3 regions of the Shinella sp. NM-101 genome follow, and region 3 is predicted to be linked to each of the others. Evidence: predicted binding sites of a transcription regulator. Region 3 holds the regulator's gene; each other region holds the start of a gene.

Region 1 (5,452 bases), 410 kb from region 3:
TCCAGCGACACGCCCTGCGGCGCGTTCACGCGCAGCATGACCATCGAGCGGTCCTCGCTCGGCGTCAGCTCGGACTTGATGGTGAAGAAGGAGACGGTCCCCGCCGCGGTGAAGAGCAGCGCGGCGATGAAGACGATGAGGGGCGCGCCGAGACAGGCGCTCAGCGTCGAGCGGTAGAAGCGCGAGGCCGCCGCGCCGATGCGGGCGAGAGGGCCGGTATGGTCATGCTTCACCTCCTTCGTCAGCATGCGCGAGGCCAGCATCGGGCAGAGCGTCAGCGCCACGAAGGAGGAGAGCAGCACGGCGAAGGCCAGCACGAAGCCGAACTCGCGGAAGAGCCGCCCCGCCTGCCCCGGCAGGAAGGAGAGCGGTACGAAGACGGCGGCGAGCGTCGCCGTGGTCGCGATGACGGCGAAGAACACTTCGAGCGTGCCGTGGATCGCCGCCGCGCGCGGCTTCAGGCCCTCGGCGCGCCGGCGCACGATGTTTTCCAGCACCACGATGGCGTCGTCCACCACGAGGCCGGTCGCCAGCACGATGGCGAGCAGCGTCAGGATGTTGACGGAAAAGCCCGCCATGTAGATGGCCGCGATCGTGCCGATCAGCGCGATCGGCATGCTGATCGTCGGGATGAGCGTCGCTCGCCAGTCGAGCAGGAAGAGATAGATGACGAGCGTCACGATCAGCACGGCGACGACGAGCGCGATCTCCACCTCGTGGATCGCCCCGTCGATGAAGACGGCGTCGTCGCTGGTGATCTTGAGTTGCGTGCCCTCCGGCAGGACGCCGCCGAGGCGCGAGACCATCTGCTTGATGCCCTCGGAGATGTCGAGCGTGTTGGATTGCGCCTGGCGGATGATGCCGAGGCCGATGCCCTGCCGGCCGTTCGAGCGCAGCGCCGTCGAGCCCTCGTCCGGCCCGAGCGTCACCATGGCGACGTCGCCGAGCCGCACGCGGTTCTTCAGGATCAGGTTCTCGAAGTCGGCGGGCTTGGCAAGGTCCGCCGTCGCGCGCACCGTGATGTCCTGGCTCCGGCTCTTCAGCGAGCCGGCCGGCACGTCGAAGGACGCGGTCGCCAGCGCATTGCGCAGGTCCGCCACCGTCAGGCCGCGCGCCGCGAGCTTCGACTGGTCGACGTCGACGCGGAAGATCTTCTCCTGGTCGCCGTAGACGACGACGTCGGCCACCCCTTCGACGGAGGCGAGCCGGTCCGTGATCTCGTTTTCGGCGAGCAGCGTCAGGTCTTCGAGGGACTGCGTGTCGGAGGTGAGCGCAAGGCGCATGATCGGCTGGCTGTCCGCATCGGCCTTGACCACGCGCGGCTCCTCGGCGCCGTCGGGAATCTGGTTCGCCACGCGGCCGAGCGCGTCGCGCACGTCGTTGGCGGCCTGGTTGACGTCGGTGGTGTCGGAGAATTGCAGGGTGACGCGGCTGCGGCCGAAGGAGGACACCGAGGAAATGTCCTTGATGCCCTGCACGCGCGAGACCGCGCCCTCGATGACGTCGGTCAGCTCGCGGTCCACCGTCTCCGGCGAGGCGCCGTCGAAGGTGGTGGTCACGCTGATGACCGGCTGGTCGACGGAGGGAAGCTCGCGGATCTCCACGCCGTTGAAGGCCGCAAGACCGGCGACGACGATCAGCGTGTTGAGGACGAGGGCGAAGATCGGCCGCCGGATGAAGAGCGCGGTAAAGCCCGCCTTGCCGGAATCGTTGAGCCCGCCCGTCTCGCCCGCCATATTACGAGCCCTCCGTCACGGCGGGCGTCTGCTGCTCGGCGGTGCGCACCGCGCCGCCCGGCCGAAGCGTCTGCACGCCCTCCGTGACGACCTGGTCTCCCTTGGCGAGCTCCGCCCGCACGAGCACCTTGTCGGGATTGCGCTGGACGATATGGACCGGCACGCGCTCGACCTTGTCGCCCTTGACCTTCCAGATATAGGAGCCGTCGGCGCTCCACTGGACGGAAAGCGGATCGACGCTCGGATAGAGATCGCCTTCGAAGCGCATCGTCACCTGGAAGGACATGCCGGCGCGCAGCAGGTCTTCGGGATTGGCTATGCGGGCGCGCACGCGCAGCGTCCGGCTTTCCTGGTCGATGCGGTTGTCGATCGCCTGCACCTTTCCCGTAAAGGTCTCGCCGGGCCGCGCGACCGCCATCGCCGTCACGTCGCCGCCGACGCGCACGCTGGTGGCGAAACGCTCCGGGACCCAGAAGTCGACGAGGATTTCCGACCGGTCGTCGATGCGCGCGATCGCCGTCGACGTCGTGACATAGTCGCCGGGATTGACCGCGATGATGCCGACCACACCACCATAGGGCGCGATGATGTCGCGGCGGCTGAGTGCCAGCTCGGCATTCCGCAGTGCAAGTTCCGCCGCCGAAAGCGCGGTCTGGGCGTCCTGCAAGTCCGCAAGGCTGGTCGAGGAGCGGAGGTTCTGCAGGCGCTTGAGCTTCTGGTCCGCGCTCTGCCGCGCCACGCGCGCCTGGTCCGCGGCAATCTTCTGTTCCTCGCTGTCGAGGCGGGCGATCACCTGCCCCTGCTTCACCCGGTCGCCCGATTCCACGAGGACCTCGGTGAGGTTGCCGGTCGCGTAGGGCGTCACCGTCACGGTGCGGATCGCCTCGCCGTCGCCGATGGCGTTCAGCCGGTCGTTGACGACGGCCATGGCGACGGGCTTGGTGGCGACGAGCGTCGCCCCGCCGCCGAACGTGCGGTTGCCGTCCCCCCTGCCGCCGCCGTCCGCCTCGCTTTTATCCGCGGGCGCGATGGCGGCGACAAGCGTGCCCGGCAGGCCCGCGGCCTCCAGCATGTCGTTCGCCCCCGGCGCGAAGCGGCCCCATAGCAGTACCCCGGCCAAAATGACGCCAAGGCTGATGAGGAGCTGTTTCCAAACCCGCATGCACACTCTCTCCAATGGAAGCGAACCGCCGCCTGTTGCGACGCGACATAGGGCGAGTATCCCGCTTTGGAAATGAACCGGCAACGAAAGAATACGATCATTACGCAATTGTAAGATTGCAGCGCCGGTCCATTACCGAAGCGTAAGAAAAGACGGGGAAATCCTCTCCCGCCGCGCCCTGGCGCAGCCGGCCGGCGACAAACCCAGAGGCGCCCGTGGACGGCGTCTTCGACGTCGGCCCCGCCAAGGCCTGAACGGCCGCGGTTTCCACAATCTTTCGGCCGTCGTTCTTCCCCGTGGAATAAAAGCAGAACGGAAAACTGGCCTTTCGGGACCGAATCACTACATTGAGCCGCATGATCAGCGGTTACGACGACATTCCCTTCTTCGACGAGGACCCGCAGCTCGGCGGCAAGCCCGCGGCGCCGGCCAAGCCCGCCGGCGGCCTCGGCATCGCCGCGCGCGCCATGGCGGCCCGCGATGCCCACCGGGCGCCGGACTATCTCTCCGGCCTCAATCCCGAGCAGCGCGAGGCGGTCGAGACGCTGGACGGACCCGTTCTGGTGCTCGCTGGCGCCGGCACCGGCAAGACGCGCGTGCTCACCACCCGCATCGCCCATATCCTCGCCACCGGCCGCGCCTTTCCCAGCCAGCTCCTCGCGGTGACCTTCACCAACAAGGCGGCGCGCGAGATGAAGGAGCGCATCGGCCTCCTCGTCGGCGGCGCGGTCGAGGGCATGCCCTGGCTCGGCACGTTCCACTCCATCGGCGTCAAGCTCCTGCGCCGTCACGCCGAGCTCGTCGGCCTCAGGTCGGATTTCTCGATCCTCGACACCGACGACGTCGTGCGCCTGATCAAGCAGATCCTCCAGGCCGAGGGCATCGACGACAAGCGCTGGCCGGCGAAGCAGTTCGCCGGCATGATCGACACCTGGAAGAACAAGGGCCTCGACCCCGCGCAGATCCCGGAGGGCGACGCGCGCGCCTTCGCCAACGGCAAGGGCCGTGAACTCTACGTCGCCTACCAGAACCGCCTGAAGACGCTGAACGCCTGCGATTTCGGCGACCTGCTGCTGCACCCGATCCGCATGTTCCGCGCCAATCCAGACGTGCTGGCCGAATATCACCAGAAGTTCCGCTACATCCTGGTCGACGAGTACCAGGACACCAACACCGCGCAATATATGTGGCTGCGCCTCCTCGCCCAGCGCCCCAAGGGCACGCCGCAAAACGTCTGCTGCGTCGGCGACGACGACCAGTCGATCTACGGCTGGCGCGGCGCGGAGGTGGACAACATCCTGCGCTTCGAGAAGGATTTTCCGGGCGCCAGGGTCATCAAGCTGGAGCGCAACTACCGCTCCACCGCCCATATCCTCGGCGCCGCCGGCCACCTGATCGCCCACAACGAGGACCGCCTTGGCAAGACGCTCTTCACCGAAAGGCACGATCCCGACGACGACAAGGTCGTGGTGCACGCCGCCTGGGATTCCGAGGAAGAAGCCCGCGCCGTCGGCGAGGAGATCGAGCAGCTCCAGCGCAGGGAGCACAAGCTGAACGACATGGCGATCCTCGTGCGCGCGTCCTTCCAGATGCGCGAATTCGAAGACCGCTTCGTCACGCTCGGCCTCAACTACCGCGTCATCGGCGGCCCGCGCTTCTACGAGCGGCTGGAGATTCGCGACGCGCTCGCCTATTTCCGCCTCGTCAGCCAGCCGGCCGACGACCTCGCCTTCGAGCGTATCGTCAACACGCCCAAGCGCGGCCTCGGCGACACGACGATCCGCAACCTGCACGACTATGCGCGAGCCCGCGACATCCCCATGCTCGCCGCCGCCGCCGACATCGTCGAGACGGACGAACTGAAGCCGAAGGCGCGCAAGGCGCTGTTCGACGTCGTCGCCGATTTCCGCCGCTGGCAGTCGCTGCTGGAGACGATGCCGCACACCGAGCTTGCCGAGCAGATCCTCGACGAGAGCGGCTATACCGCCATGTGGCAGGCCGACAAGTCGGCCGAAGCGCCGGGACGCCTTGAAAACCTCAAGGAACTGATCCGGTCTATGGAAGCCTTCGAGTCCCTGCGCGGCTTCCTGGAGCACGTCTCGCTCGTCATGGACGCCGAGCAGAACGAGAACCTCGACGCCGTCTCGATCATGACGCTGCATTCGGCCAAGGGCCTCGAATTCGAGACCGTCTTCCTGCCCGGCTGGGAGGAAGGCCTCTTCCCGCACCAGCGCGCGCTCGACGAGGGCGGCCGCTCCGGGCTGGAGGAGGAACGCCGCCTCGCTTATGTCGGCATCACGCGGGCGAAACGCCGCTGCCATATCTGGTTCGTCTCGAACCGGCGCATCCACGGACTCTGGCAATCCACCCTGCCCTCCCGCTTCCTCGAGGAACTGCCGGAAAGCCATGTGGAAGTGGCCGAGGTGGAGCAATCCTATGGCGGTTACGGCCGCGGCGGCTACGGCCAGTCGCGCTTCGACAAGCAGGAGCCCTTCCAGAACGCCTATTCGACACCCGGCTGGCGGCGCGCGCAGGCGAACCGCACGGATGCGAC
Region 2 (5,452 bases), 160 kb from region 3:
GGCGATCGCCGCGGGGCTGTTCAGCGTCAGCGGGCTCTTGAGGCCCGAATCGCGCGACCAGAAGGCCGGGAAGATCGGGCTGTCGTAGGTCACGACGGGTACGCCGCGGGTTTCCAGCACTTCCAGCGTCTTGGGAATGTCGAGGATCGCCTTGGCGCCGGCGCACACGACGATGACGCCGGTGCGCGACAGCTCGTCGAGGTCGGCGGAAATGTCGAAGGTCTCCTCGGCCTTGCGGTGCACGCCGCCGATGCCGCCGGTCGCGAAGACCCTGATGCCGGCGCGGGCCGCGCCGATCATCGTGGCGGCGACGGTGGTGGCGCCGGTGCGGCGTTCGGCAATGGCGAAGGCAAGGTCGGCGCGCGAGAGCTTCATGGCGCCCTCGGTCCTGGCTAGCGCTTCGAGCTGCGCATCCTCCAGGCCGATGTGCAGCACGCCGTCGATGACCGCGATGGTCGCGGGCACCGCGCCTTCCTCGCGGATGATGCGCTCGACGCTGCGCGCCATGTCGAGATTGCCGGGATAGGGCATGCCGTGCGTGATGATGGTCGATTCGAGGGCGACGATCGCCGCGCCGCGGGCCTTGGCGGCGGCGACTTCGTCCGAATATTGCATCGGCAGGAGGGGGGAGACGGCTCTGGTCATGCTGTGTCCTTGCGGAGTCTTGGGCAAAACTGGGGGCGAAATTCCAAGCAAAAAAGTCTCATGACAGGATTTCGGCCTCCGGCACAAGCGAAAGTGCGTCGGCAAGGGCCGCCTGCGACATTTCTTCGGCGGCCGCCAGCGGTGAGCGCACGGTGATCGCCGCCGCCGCCACGCCATGGCGCAGCGCCTCGCCGATCGTCGCGCCGCCGGCCCAGGCACTGAGGAAGCCGGAGGCAAGCGAATCTCCCGCACCGGTGACGTCGCCGAGCGCCGGCACCGCCGGCGGCGTCACCAGTGCCGCGCCCCTGGCGTCGAAGGCGACCGCGCCCCTGCCGCCGCGCGTCACCACGCCGGCGGAAAGGCCTGCGGCGCGCAGTGCCGCGGGCCAGTCGGCCGGATTTTCCGGCGCCGTCCCCGCCAGCGTGCGCGCTTCCGCCTCGTTCATGAAGAGGAAGGCGAGGGCGGAAAGGCTTTCGCGGAACCGCTCGACTTTCGCGGGCGAGATGGCGATGCCGGCGATCGGCACCTGCGCCGCCTTCGCCGCCGCGGCCATGGCGGCCAGCGTCTCGGCCGGCAGGTTCGCATCGGCAAGGACGAGGCCGGCCGCCGCCATCGCCTCGCGCATCGCGCGCTGCTGCAGGCGGCGCGGCGAGAACAGCCGGTAGAGCTCCATGTCGGCCAGCGCGATGACGAGATTGCCGTCCCGCTCGATGATGGCCGTGTAGCTCGGCGTCGCGCGGTCGAGGAAGACGAAGGGCGTGTCCTCGATGCCGGCGGCGGCCGCCGCCGCCGCGACGATCTCGCCGTCGGCATCGCCGCCGCGCGGCGAGACGAGCCGCACCCTGTGGCCGAGCCGCGAGAGGTTCCGCGCCGCATTGAACGCGCCGCCGCCCGCCTCCACGAACCAGGCGCCCGGATTGCTCGCGCCCGGCGTCGTCTCGCCGGCGATGCGCCCGCGCCTGTCCACATGGGCGCCGCCCATCACCAGTATCGTCCTGCCCGTCATCGTCTTCCTTCGCATCCTTGCCGATTCGGCTTGCCCGCCGCTTTCCGCAGCAGCGTCATCCCGCTTCCGTTACGGCGCCAAACCGCCTGAAACGAAAATAGAACACGCATTCGATTCTCAAAAATATTCAAATGGATGAATGCGCCTTGCAAGAGGAGAACAAAATGTGTACATAGCTTTCATCGGCGGCTTCGTTGCCTGTCTTGCTTCAATAACCTAAAGGTGGACCAAATGGCACAGAACACTTTGCGGCTCGTAGAGGATAAAACAGTGGATAAAAGCAAGGCACTCGAAGCGGCTCTCTCCCAGATCGAGCGCTCGTTCGGCAAGGGCTCCATCATGAAGCTCGGCGGCAAGGACAGCATCATCGAGATCGAGACGGTCTCGACGGGATCGCTCAGCCTCGACGTCGCGCTCGGCATCGGCGGCCTGCCGAAGGGCCGCATCGTCGAGATCTACGGCCCGGAAAGCTCGGGCAAGACCACGCTGGCGCTGCAGACGATCGCCGAATCCCAGAAGAAGGGTGGCATCTGCGCCTTCGTCGACGCCGAGCACGCGCTCGACCCGATCTATGCCCGCAAGCTCGGCGTCGATCTCGAGAACCTCCTGATCTCGCAGCCCGACACTGGCGAGCAGGCGCTTGAAATCACCGACACGCTGGTGCGTTCCGGCGCGGTCGACGTGCTCGTCGTCGATTCGGTCGCCGCGCTCACGCCGCGCGCCGAAATCGAGGGCGAGATGGGCGAAAGCCTGCCCGGCCTCCAGGCCCGCCTGATGAGCCAGGCACTGCGCAAGCTCACAGCCTCGATCTCCAAGTCCAACACGATGGTGATCTTCATCAACCAGATCCGCATGAAGATCGGCGTCGTCTACGGGTCGCCGGAAGTGACGACCGGCGGCAATGCGCTGAAGTTCTACGCGTCCGTCCGCCTCGACATCCGCCGTATCGGCGCGGTCAAGGAGCGTGACGAGGTGATCGGCAACCAGACCCGTGTCAAGGTCGTCAAGAACAAGATGGCCCCGCCCTTCAAGCAGGTCGAGTTCGACATCATGTACGGCGAGGGCGTCTCCAAGACGGGCGAACTCATCGACCTCGGCGTCAAGGCCGGCATCGTCGAGAAGTCGGGCGCCTGGTTCTCCTACAACAGCCAGCGCCTCGGCCAGGGCCGCGAGAACGCCAAGACGTTCCTGCGCGACAATCCGGATCTCGCCCGCGAGATCGAGACGTCGCTGCGCCAGAATGCCGGCCTCATCGCCGACCGGTTCCTGGAAAACGGCGGCCCGGACCCGAACGACGCCGACGACGCGGCGGGAATGTAGTTCCCGCGCAACGCCCGCAGGAATATCGAAAGACCGGCCGCTTCTTCTTGAAAGGCCGGTTTTTTGGTGTCTGGACAGCGACTGAGGCGGGCGATAAAAGCCATCAGTTCTCGCAGGCGCCCGAGGTTTCCGGCCTTTCCCGTGAAAAGGCGGCCAGCGCGTGCGGTTTCGACGGAATTCGCGGATGGATGGGCCTTTCGGGGCCGTCCGGGCGGGCACTCCGGCCGGCGCGGCGATCTTTCATCGCCGCGGGACAATTGGGTGGGTGATGCACCGGCTTCCGGGGCAGACAGTGCAGAGATGAAGGACGCGATATGAGCGGCGTGAATGAGATCCGGTCGACTTTCCTCGACTATTTCCGCAGAGAAGGCCACGAGGTCGTATCCTCCAGCCCGCTCGTGCCGCGCAACGACCCGACCCTGATGTTCACGAATGCCGGCATGGTGCAGTTCAAGAACGTCTTCACCGGATTGGAATCGCGCCCCTATTCCCGGGCCGTCACCGCGCAGAAATGCGTGCGCGCCGGCGGCAAGCACAACGACCTCGACAATGTGGGCTATACCGCGCGCCACCACACCTTCTTCGAGATGCTCGGCAACTTCTCCTTCGGCGACTACTTCAAGGAGCGCGCCATCGAGCTTGCCTGGAACCTGATCACCAAGGAATTCGGCATCGACAGGAACCGGCTTCTCGTCACCGTCTACCATACCGACGACCAGGCCTTCGACCTCTGGAAGAAGATCGCCGGCTTTTCCGACGACCGCATCATCCGCATCCCCACCAGCGACAATTTCTGGGCGATGGGCGATACCGGCCCCTGCGGCCCCTGTTCGGAAATCTTCTACGACCATGGCGATCATATATGGGGCGGCCCGCCCGGCTCGCCGGAAGAGGACGGCGACCGCTTCATCGAGATCTGGAACCTCGTCTTCATGCAGTTCGAGCAGATCACGAAGGAAGAGCGCGTCGACCTGCCGCGCCCGTCGATCGATACCGGCATGGGGCTGGAGCGCATCGCGGCCCTGCTCCAGGGCAAGCACGACAACTATGACATCGACCTCTTCCGCGCGCTGATCGACGCCTCCGTCGAGGCGACCGGCGTTCCGGCCGAGGGCGAGGCGCGCGCCAGCCACCGCGTCATCGCCGACCACCTGCGCTCGTCCGCCTTCCTGATCGCCGACGGCGTGCTGCCGGCCAAGGACGGCCGGGGCTACGTGCTTCGCCGCATCATGCGCCGCGCCATGCGCCACGCGCAGCTTCTCGGCGCGAAGGAGCCGCTGATGTGGAAGCTGCTTCCGACGCTGGTCGGCGAGATGGGCCGCGCCTATCCGGAGCTCCAGCGCGCCGAAGCGCTGATCTCCGAGACGCTGAAGCTGGAGGAGACGCGCTTCCGCACCACGCTGGAGCGTGGCCTCAGCCTCCTTTCCGACGCGACGTCGACGTTGCACAAGGGCGATACGCTGGACGGCGAGACCGCTTTCAAGCTCTACGACACCTACGGCTTCCCGCTCGACCTGACGCAGGACGCGTTGCGCGGCCGCGGCATCGGCGTCGACCTTTCGGGCTTCACGGATGCGATGGACCGCCAGAAGGCGGAAGCGCGCGCCCATTGGGCCGGCTCCGGCGAGGCGGCGACCGAGACCGTATGGTTCGAGCTGCGCGAAAGGCTCGGCGCGACGGAATTCCTCGGCTATGACACCGAGACCGCGGAGGGCGTCGTCGAGGCGATCGTCCGCGAAGGCAAGACCGTCGACAGTGCCATGGCCGGCGACACCGTCCAGCTCGTGTTCAACCAGACCCCGTTCTACGGCGAATCCGGCGGCCAGATGGGCGATACCGGCACCATCGCCACCGACAATGCGCGCCTCACCGTCACCGACACCCAGAAGAAGGGCGACGGCGTCTTCGTTCACACCGCGACCGTCGCCGAAGGCACGATCAAGGTCGGCGATGCCGTGGCGCTCACGGTCGATCATGCCCGCCGTTCGCGCCTGCGCGCCAACCATTCGGCGACGCACCTGCTGCATGAGGCGCTGCGCGAGGTGCTCGGCACCCATGTCGCCCAGAAGGGCTCGCTGGTCGCGCCCGAGCGCCTGCGCTTCGACGTCTCGCATCCCAAGCCCATGACGGCGGAGGAACTGCGCGTCATCGAGGACATGGCAAACGAGATCATCGTGCAGAATTCCCCGGTCACGACGCGCCTGATGACGGTGGACGACGCGATCGCCGAGGGCGCCATGGCGCTCTTCGGCGAGAAGTACGGCGATGAGGTCCGTGTCGTTTCCATGGGCACCGGCGTTCACGGCGCCAAGGCCAACCGGCCCTATTCGGTCGAGCTTTGCGGCGGCACGCATGTCTCCTCCACGGGCGAGATCGGCCTGGTGCGCATCCTTTCCGACAGCGCCGTCGGCTCTGGCGTTCGCCGTCTCGAAGCGTTGACGGGTGAAGCGGCCCGCGCCTATCTTGCCGAGCAGGACGAGC
Region 3 (5,452 bases):
AAGCATCTGGGTCGTGCACGGCGAGGGCCTCGACGAGATCACCACGACCGGCACGACGCAGGTCGCGGCCCTGGAGGACGGCAAGATCCGCACCTTCGAGCTGACACCGGCCGATTTCGGCCTGCCGCAGGTCAAGCTCGACGACCTTCGCGGCGGCGACGGCCCGCACAATGCCGCCGCACTGCTGTCCGTGCTCGGCGGCGCGCACATGCCCTACCGGGACATCTCGCTTGCCAATGCCGCCGCCTCGCTCATGGTTGCCGGCAAGGCGCAAACGCTCGCACAGGGCATGAAGCTCGCGACCGAATCCCTCGAAAGCGGCCGCGCCCGCACCGCCCTGGAACGACTTGTCGCGGTTTCCAACGAAGGCCAGGCGGAGTAGGATTGGCCATGACCGACATCCTCAGGAAGATCGAAGCCTACAAGCTGGAAGAGATCGCCGCCGCCAAGGCGCGCGTCGCCCCGGCCGAGCTTCGCGCCCGCATCCGCGATCAGGCGCCGCCGCGCGGCTTCTTTGCAAGCCTCAGGGACCGGAAGGCCGAAGGCCGATTCGGCCTCATCGCCGAGATCAAGAAGGCGAGCCCCTCCCGCGGCCTCATCCGGCCGGATTTCGATCCGCCGGCGCTCGCCAGGGCCTATGAGGCGGGCGGGGCGGCCTGCCTCTCCGTGCTTACCGACACGCCGAGCTTCCAGGGCGCCCCGGAGTTCCTGACGGCCGCGCGCGAAGCCTGCGCCCTGCCCGCGCTGCGCAAGGACTTCATGTTCGACAGCTACCAGGTGCTGGAGGCGCGTGCCTGGGGCGCGGACTGCATCCTCCTCATCATGGCCTCGCTTGGCGACGATGCCGCGAAGATGCTGGAGGACGCCGCCTTCTCGCTCGGCATGGACGTGCTGATCGAGGTGCATGACGAGGCGGAGATGGAACGGGCGCTGAAGCTGAAATCCAAGCTCGTCGGCGTCAACAACCGGAACCTGCGCACCTTCGAGGTGGATCTCGCCGTTTCGGAAAAGCTCGCCGGCATGGTGCCGGAGGACCGGTTGCTCGTCGGCGAAAGCGGCATCTTCACCCATGCCGATTGCATGCGCCTCGGCAAGGTCGGCATTTCCACCTTCCTCGTCGGCGAAAGCCTGATGCGCAAGGACGACGTGACGGCCGCCACGCGCGCGCTGCTGACCGGCGACGCCGGCGTTCTGGCGGCGGAATGATGGCCGGGGAACGCCTTACGCTCACCCATATCGGCGCCTCGGGCGAGGCCAACATGGTGGATGTCGGCGACAAGGCCGAGACGGTGCGCATCGCCGTCGCCGAAGGTTTCATCCGCATGGCGCCGGCCACCCTCGACCTCATCCTCAAGGGCGACGCGAAGAAGGGCGACGTGATCGGCGCGGCGCGCCTTGCCGGCATCATGGCCGCCAAGCAGACGGCGAACCTCATTCCCCTCTGCCACCCGCTGATGCTGACCAAGGTGGCCGTCGACATCCGCGAGGACCACGCGCTGCCGGGCCTGCGCGTCGAGGCCATGGCGAAGCTCACCGGCCGCACCGGCGTCGAGATGGAGGCGCTGACGGCCGTCAGCGTCGCCTGCCTCACCGTCTACGACATGGCCAAGGCCGCCGACCGCGAGATGGAGATCGGCGGCGTGCGCCTGCGCGAGAAATCCGGCGGCCGCTCCGGCGATTACAAGCGCGGAGACGCCTGATGTCCCTCCTGCCCGTCGCGGACGCCCTCGACCGCCTGCTGTCCGCCGCGCAGCCGACAGTGCGGACGGAGACGGTGAGCCTGCGGGACGCCGAGGGCCGCGTGCTCGCCGCAGACCTCGCCGCCCGCCTCACCCAGCCGCCCTTCGACAATTCCGCCATGGACGGCTACGCCGTCCGCCATGCCGACATCGCCGAACTGGGCTCCATCCTCAAGGTCGTCGGCACCTCCTCCGCCGGCCACGCCTTCGAAGGCACCGCAGGTCCTGGCGAGGCCGTGCGCATCTTCACCGGCGCGCCCCTGCCCGCCTTCGCCGATACGGTCCTTCTCCAGGAGGACGCGGAACGGCTGGAGGACGGCCGCATCCGCACCACCTTCCTCACCCCGGAAGGCCGCCACATCCGTCCCCGCGGACAGGATTTCTCCGAAGGCGAGGTCGTGCTGCATGCCGGCGACGTGCTCGATCCCGGCCGCCTGACCGTCGCCGCCGCGATGAACCATGCGGAACTGACCGTCTATGCCCGCCCCCGCATCGCGGTGCTGGCGACAGGCGACGAGCTCGTCCCGCCGGGCACCCGGCCGGGTGCAAGCCAGATCATCGCCTCCAACACCTACGGCGTCTCGGCCATCGCCCGTAAAGCCGGCGCGGAGGTCATCGACCTCGGCATCGTCGAAGACGACAGGCAGGCGATCCTGGAAGCCGTGCGCAAGGCGCTGGTGCTCGACATCGACGTGCTCGTGACGCTCGGCGGCGCCTCCGTCGGCGATTTCGACCTCGTCCAGCCCGTCCTCGGCGAGGCCGGCATGGCGCTCGATTTCTGGCGCATCGCCATGCGGCCCGGAAAGCCGCTGATGGTCGGCCGCCTCGGCGCGATCCAGGTCGTCGGCCTTCCCGGCAATCCCGTCTCGAGCCTCGTCTGCTCGCTGCTCTTCCTGGAACCGCTTGTCCGCCGCCTCGCCCGTCTTCCGGGGAAAAGCCGGCTGCGCAGCGCCGTTGCCGCCGTGCCGGTCCGGGAAAACGATCACCGCCAGGACCATATCCGCGCCCGGATCGACCGCGGACCTGCCGGCGAGCTCCGCGTGACGCCCTTCGACAAGCAGGATTCCTCGATGATGAAGACCTTCGCGCAATCCGAAGGCCTCCTTGTCCGCCTGCCGCATGCGCCGGCCCTTGAGGCGGGCGCGGCCTGCCAAGTCCTGCTCCTGCGCGAACCCGCTGTTTGAGCAGCATTATTGTTTCACCGGCCCCTTGCGGAACACATATGGAACAGATAGTGTCTGTTCTGGATTTGTTTCACGATTCTCGGTGGAGAGACCATGCTGACGCGCAAACAACAGGAACTCCTCCTCTTCATCCATGAGCGCATGAAGGAATCGGGCATTCCGCCGTCCTTCGACGAGATGAAGGACGCCCTGGACCTCGCCTCCAAATCGGGCATCCACCGCCTCATCACGGCGCTGGAGGAACGCGGTTTCATCCGCCGCCTGCCCAACCGGGCGCGCGCGCTGGAGGTCATCAAGCTGCCCGAGGCCTATTCGCCGAGCCTGCAGCCCCGGCGCGGCTTCTCGCCCTCCGTCATCGAAGGCAGCCGCGGCAAGCCGCCCGCGCCGGCCGCCGCCCCGCCGCAGCGCAATGCTGCCCCGGCCGACATGCCCACGTCCGTGTCGGTGCCCGTGATGGGCCGCATCGCCGCCGGCGTGCCGATCTCCGCCATCCAGAACAACACCCATGACATCACCGTGCCGGCCGAGATGATCGGCAACGGCGACCATTATGCGCTGGAAGTCCGGGGGGATTCGATGATCGAGGCCGGCATCCTCGACGGCGATACCGTCATCATCCGCAACACCAGCACCGCCAATCCCGGCGAGATCATCGTCGCGCTCGTCGACGAAGAGGAGGCGACGCTGAAGCGCTTCCGCCGCAAGGGCGCCTCCATCGCACTCGAAGCCGCCAATCCGGCCTACGAGACCCGCATCTTCGGGCCGGATCGCGTCAAGATCCAGGGCAAGCTCGTCGGCCTCATCCGTCGTTATCACTGACCGCCTGTCCGTTATCGAAGCTGCCGGTCCGCCAGTCGTAGGTGCGGTGCCTCGACCAGGGGCGATCGAGCGTTTCGACGGAAGACGTGAATTCCGCCTCGGGAAGGCTGGCTGCGGCTGCCGCAGCCGGCCGGATTTCCAGCGCGCCCGTTCGCCGCAGATGCCGCGCGGTCACCAGCCGGGCGCCGGAGCGGCAGGCATCCAGCCGCAGGGCAAAGGGCACGACGACGAGATCCGCCCCGTCGCAGGCCGTGCCGAGGAAGGCGGTGTCCTCCAGCGTGACGATCCGCCAGCCGCTCGGCGAGACGGCGGCGCAGAAGGCTTTCGTTTCGCAGACGAAGCCGGGGCCTTTTCCCGCCGCATCGAGAGCCGCGGTGAGGGCATCCCTCGCCTTCTGCCGATCCGCCTTGCGCCGCGGTCGCTTTCCTTCTGGCGCTCCCGCCGGCTTTTCCCCGGCATCCTCCAGCGTCAGGCCCGCCGTCTTGCGCATGTCCGGTTTGACGAGTTCGCCGAGCCGGAGCGCCCGGCGCCATTGATCGTAGACGAAACCCGGCGGCCGGGCTCGGTTCGTCGCCACCCTGGCGCCATCGAGAACGGCGACGAGGCGGCCGTCCTCCGACACCAGCACCTCGGGACGCGGACGCCCGTCGGGCCAGCATGCAATGCCGATGCCCAGCACGACCAGCAAGGTGCCCGCGTGACGCAGCCTGGTGCGTAGGATGCAGAGCAGGCCGCCGCCGACGCCGATCAGCAGGAAGGCGAGCGGCGGAATGCGGCCGATGACGATCTCGCCCTTCCAACTGGCGACCCAGTTCGACATCGCGATCATCCAATCGATCCCCTTGCCCATGATGACGAAGGGAATGGCGTCGAGACCGAAGGGCATGAGCAGCACCGCCATCAGCCCGAACGGCATGACGATGGCGCTGATGACCGGCATGGCCAGGAGGTTCCCGGCAAGCCCGTAGGCGGGAATGCGATGGAAATGGCCGACCGAATAGATGAGCGTGGAAAGGCTGCCGATCAGCGAGGAGAGAAGCAGTCCGCCGAAGAAGCGGCCCGCCGAGCCGCCGATGAGCTGGAACCGCCCGCCCCGGCTTTCGCGGCGAACCGGACGCTCGCGCCAGGCCGCATAGCCGGCGACGAGGCCGAGCGTCGCCGCGTAGGACATCTGGAAGCCGGGATTGGTGACGGCCGAGGGCGTGACGATGAGGATGAGGATCGCCGAGATCGCCACGTTGCGCAGGCTGATCGCCGAACGGCCGAACATCACCGCGACGAGCATGACGCAGATCATGATCCATGAGCGCACGGCCGAGATCGCCCCGCCCGAGACGAGGATGTAGAGCGTCACCATGACGAGCGCCCCGGCTGCTGCGATCTTCTTGGTGGGATAGCGTTCGGCAAAGCCGGGGATCAGCGCCATCAGCCCGCGCGCGCCGACGAGGAAGGTCCCGGCGGCCAGCACCATGTTGAGCCCGGAAATGGCGAGCACATGGGTCAGCCCCGCCTGCCGCAGCGCCTCCACCGTCTCCGCGCTGATCGCCCGCTGCTCCGCCGTCACGAGCGCCGCGGCGATCGCCCCCGCGTCCCCGCCGATGCGGCCGCGTATATGCTCGGTCAGGCTGTTGCGCCATGTCGCGATCTCGCGCCGGACCCGACCCTCCAGTCCGGTTTCGGTGCCCGCCATGGCGGTCGGAGCCCTGTAGA

What was found. The regulator LexA, encoded in region 3, represses DNA repair genes until DNA is damaged. The targets are predictions, from matches to a motif close to TGTTCNNNNTGTGTTCNG.
Region 1: the regulator LexA is predicted to act here: its motif matches at 3,196-3,213, upstream of L0976_RS02245 (ATP-dependent helicase).
Region 2: the regulator LexA is predicted to act here: its motif matches at 1,739-1,756, upstream of recA (recombinase RecA).

What each region holds. Positions count from the first base shown of each region.
Region 1 covers NZ_JACBFT010000001.1:453,176-458,627, forward strand. The annotation lists gene L0976_RS02235 (efflux RND transporter permease subunit) at 1-1,736, opposite strand, end outside; gene L0976_RS02240 (efflux RND transporter periplasmic adaptor subunit) at 1,738-2,898, opposite strand; gene L0976_RS02245 (ATP-dependent helicase) at 3,255-5,452, shown strand, end outside.
Region 2 covers NZ_JACBFT010000001.1:205,431-210,882, reverse strand. The annotation lists gene L0976_RS01045 (pseudouridine-5'-phosphate glycosidase) at 1-645, opposite strand, end outside; gene L0976_RS01040 (carbohydrate kinase family protein) at 704-1,651, opposite strand; gene recA (recombinase RecA) at 1,883-2,971, shown strand; gene alaS (alanine--tRNA ligase) at 3,286-5,452, shown strand, end outside.
Region 3 covers NZ_JACBFT010000001.1:43,581-49,032, forward strand. The annotation lists gene trpD (anthranilate phosphoribosyltransferase) at 1-382, shown strand, start outside; gene trpC (indole-3-glycerol phosphate synthase TrpC) at 391-1,206, shown strand; gene moaC (cyclic pyranopterin monophosphate synthase MoaC) at 1,206-1,700, shown strand; gene glp (gephyrin-like molybdotransferase Glp) at 1,700-2,923, shown strand; gene lexA (transcriptional repressor LexA) at 3,017-3,742, shown strand; gene L0976_RS00215 (ComEC/Rec2 family competence protein) at 3,723-5,452, opposite strand, start outside.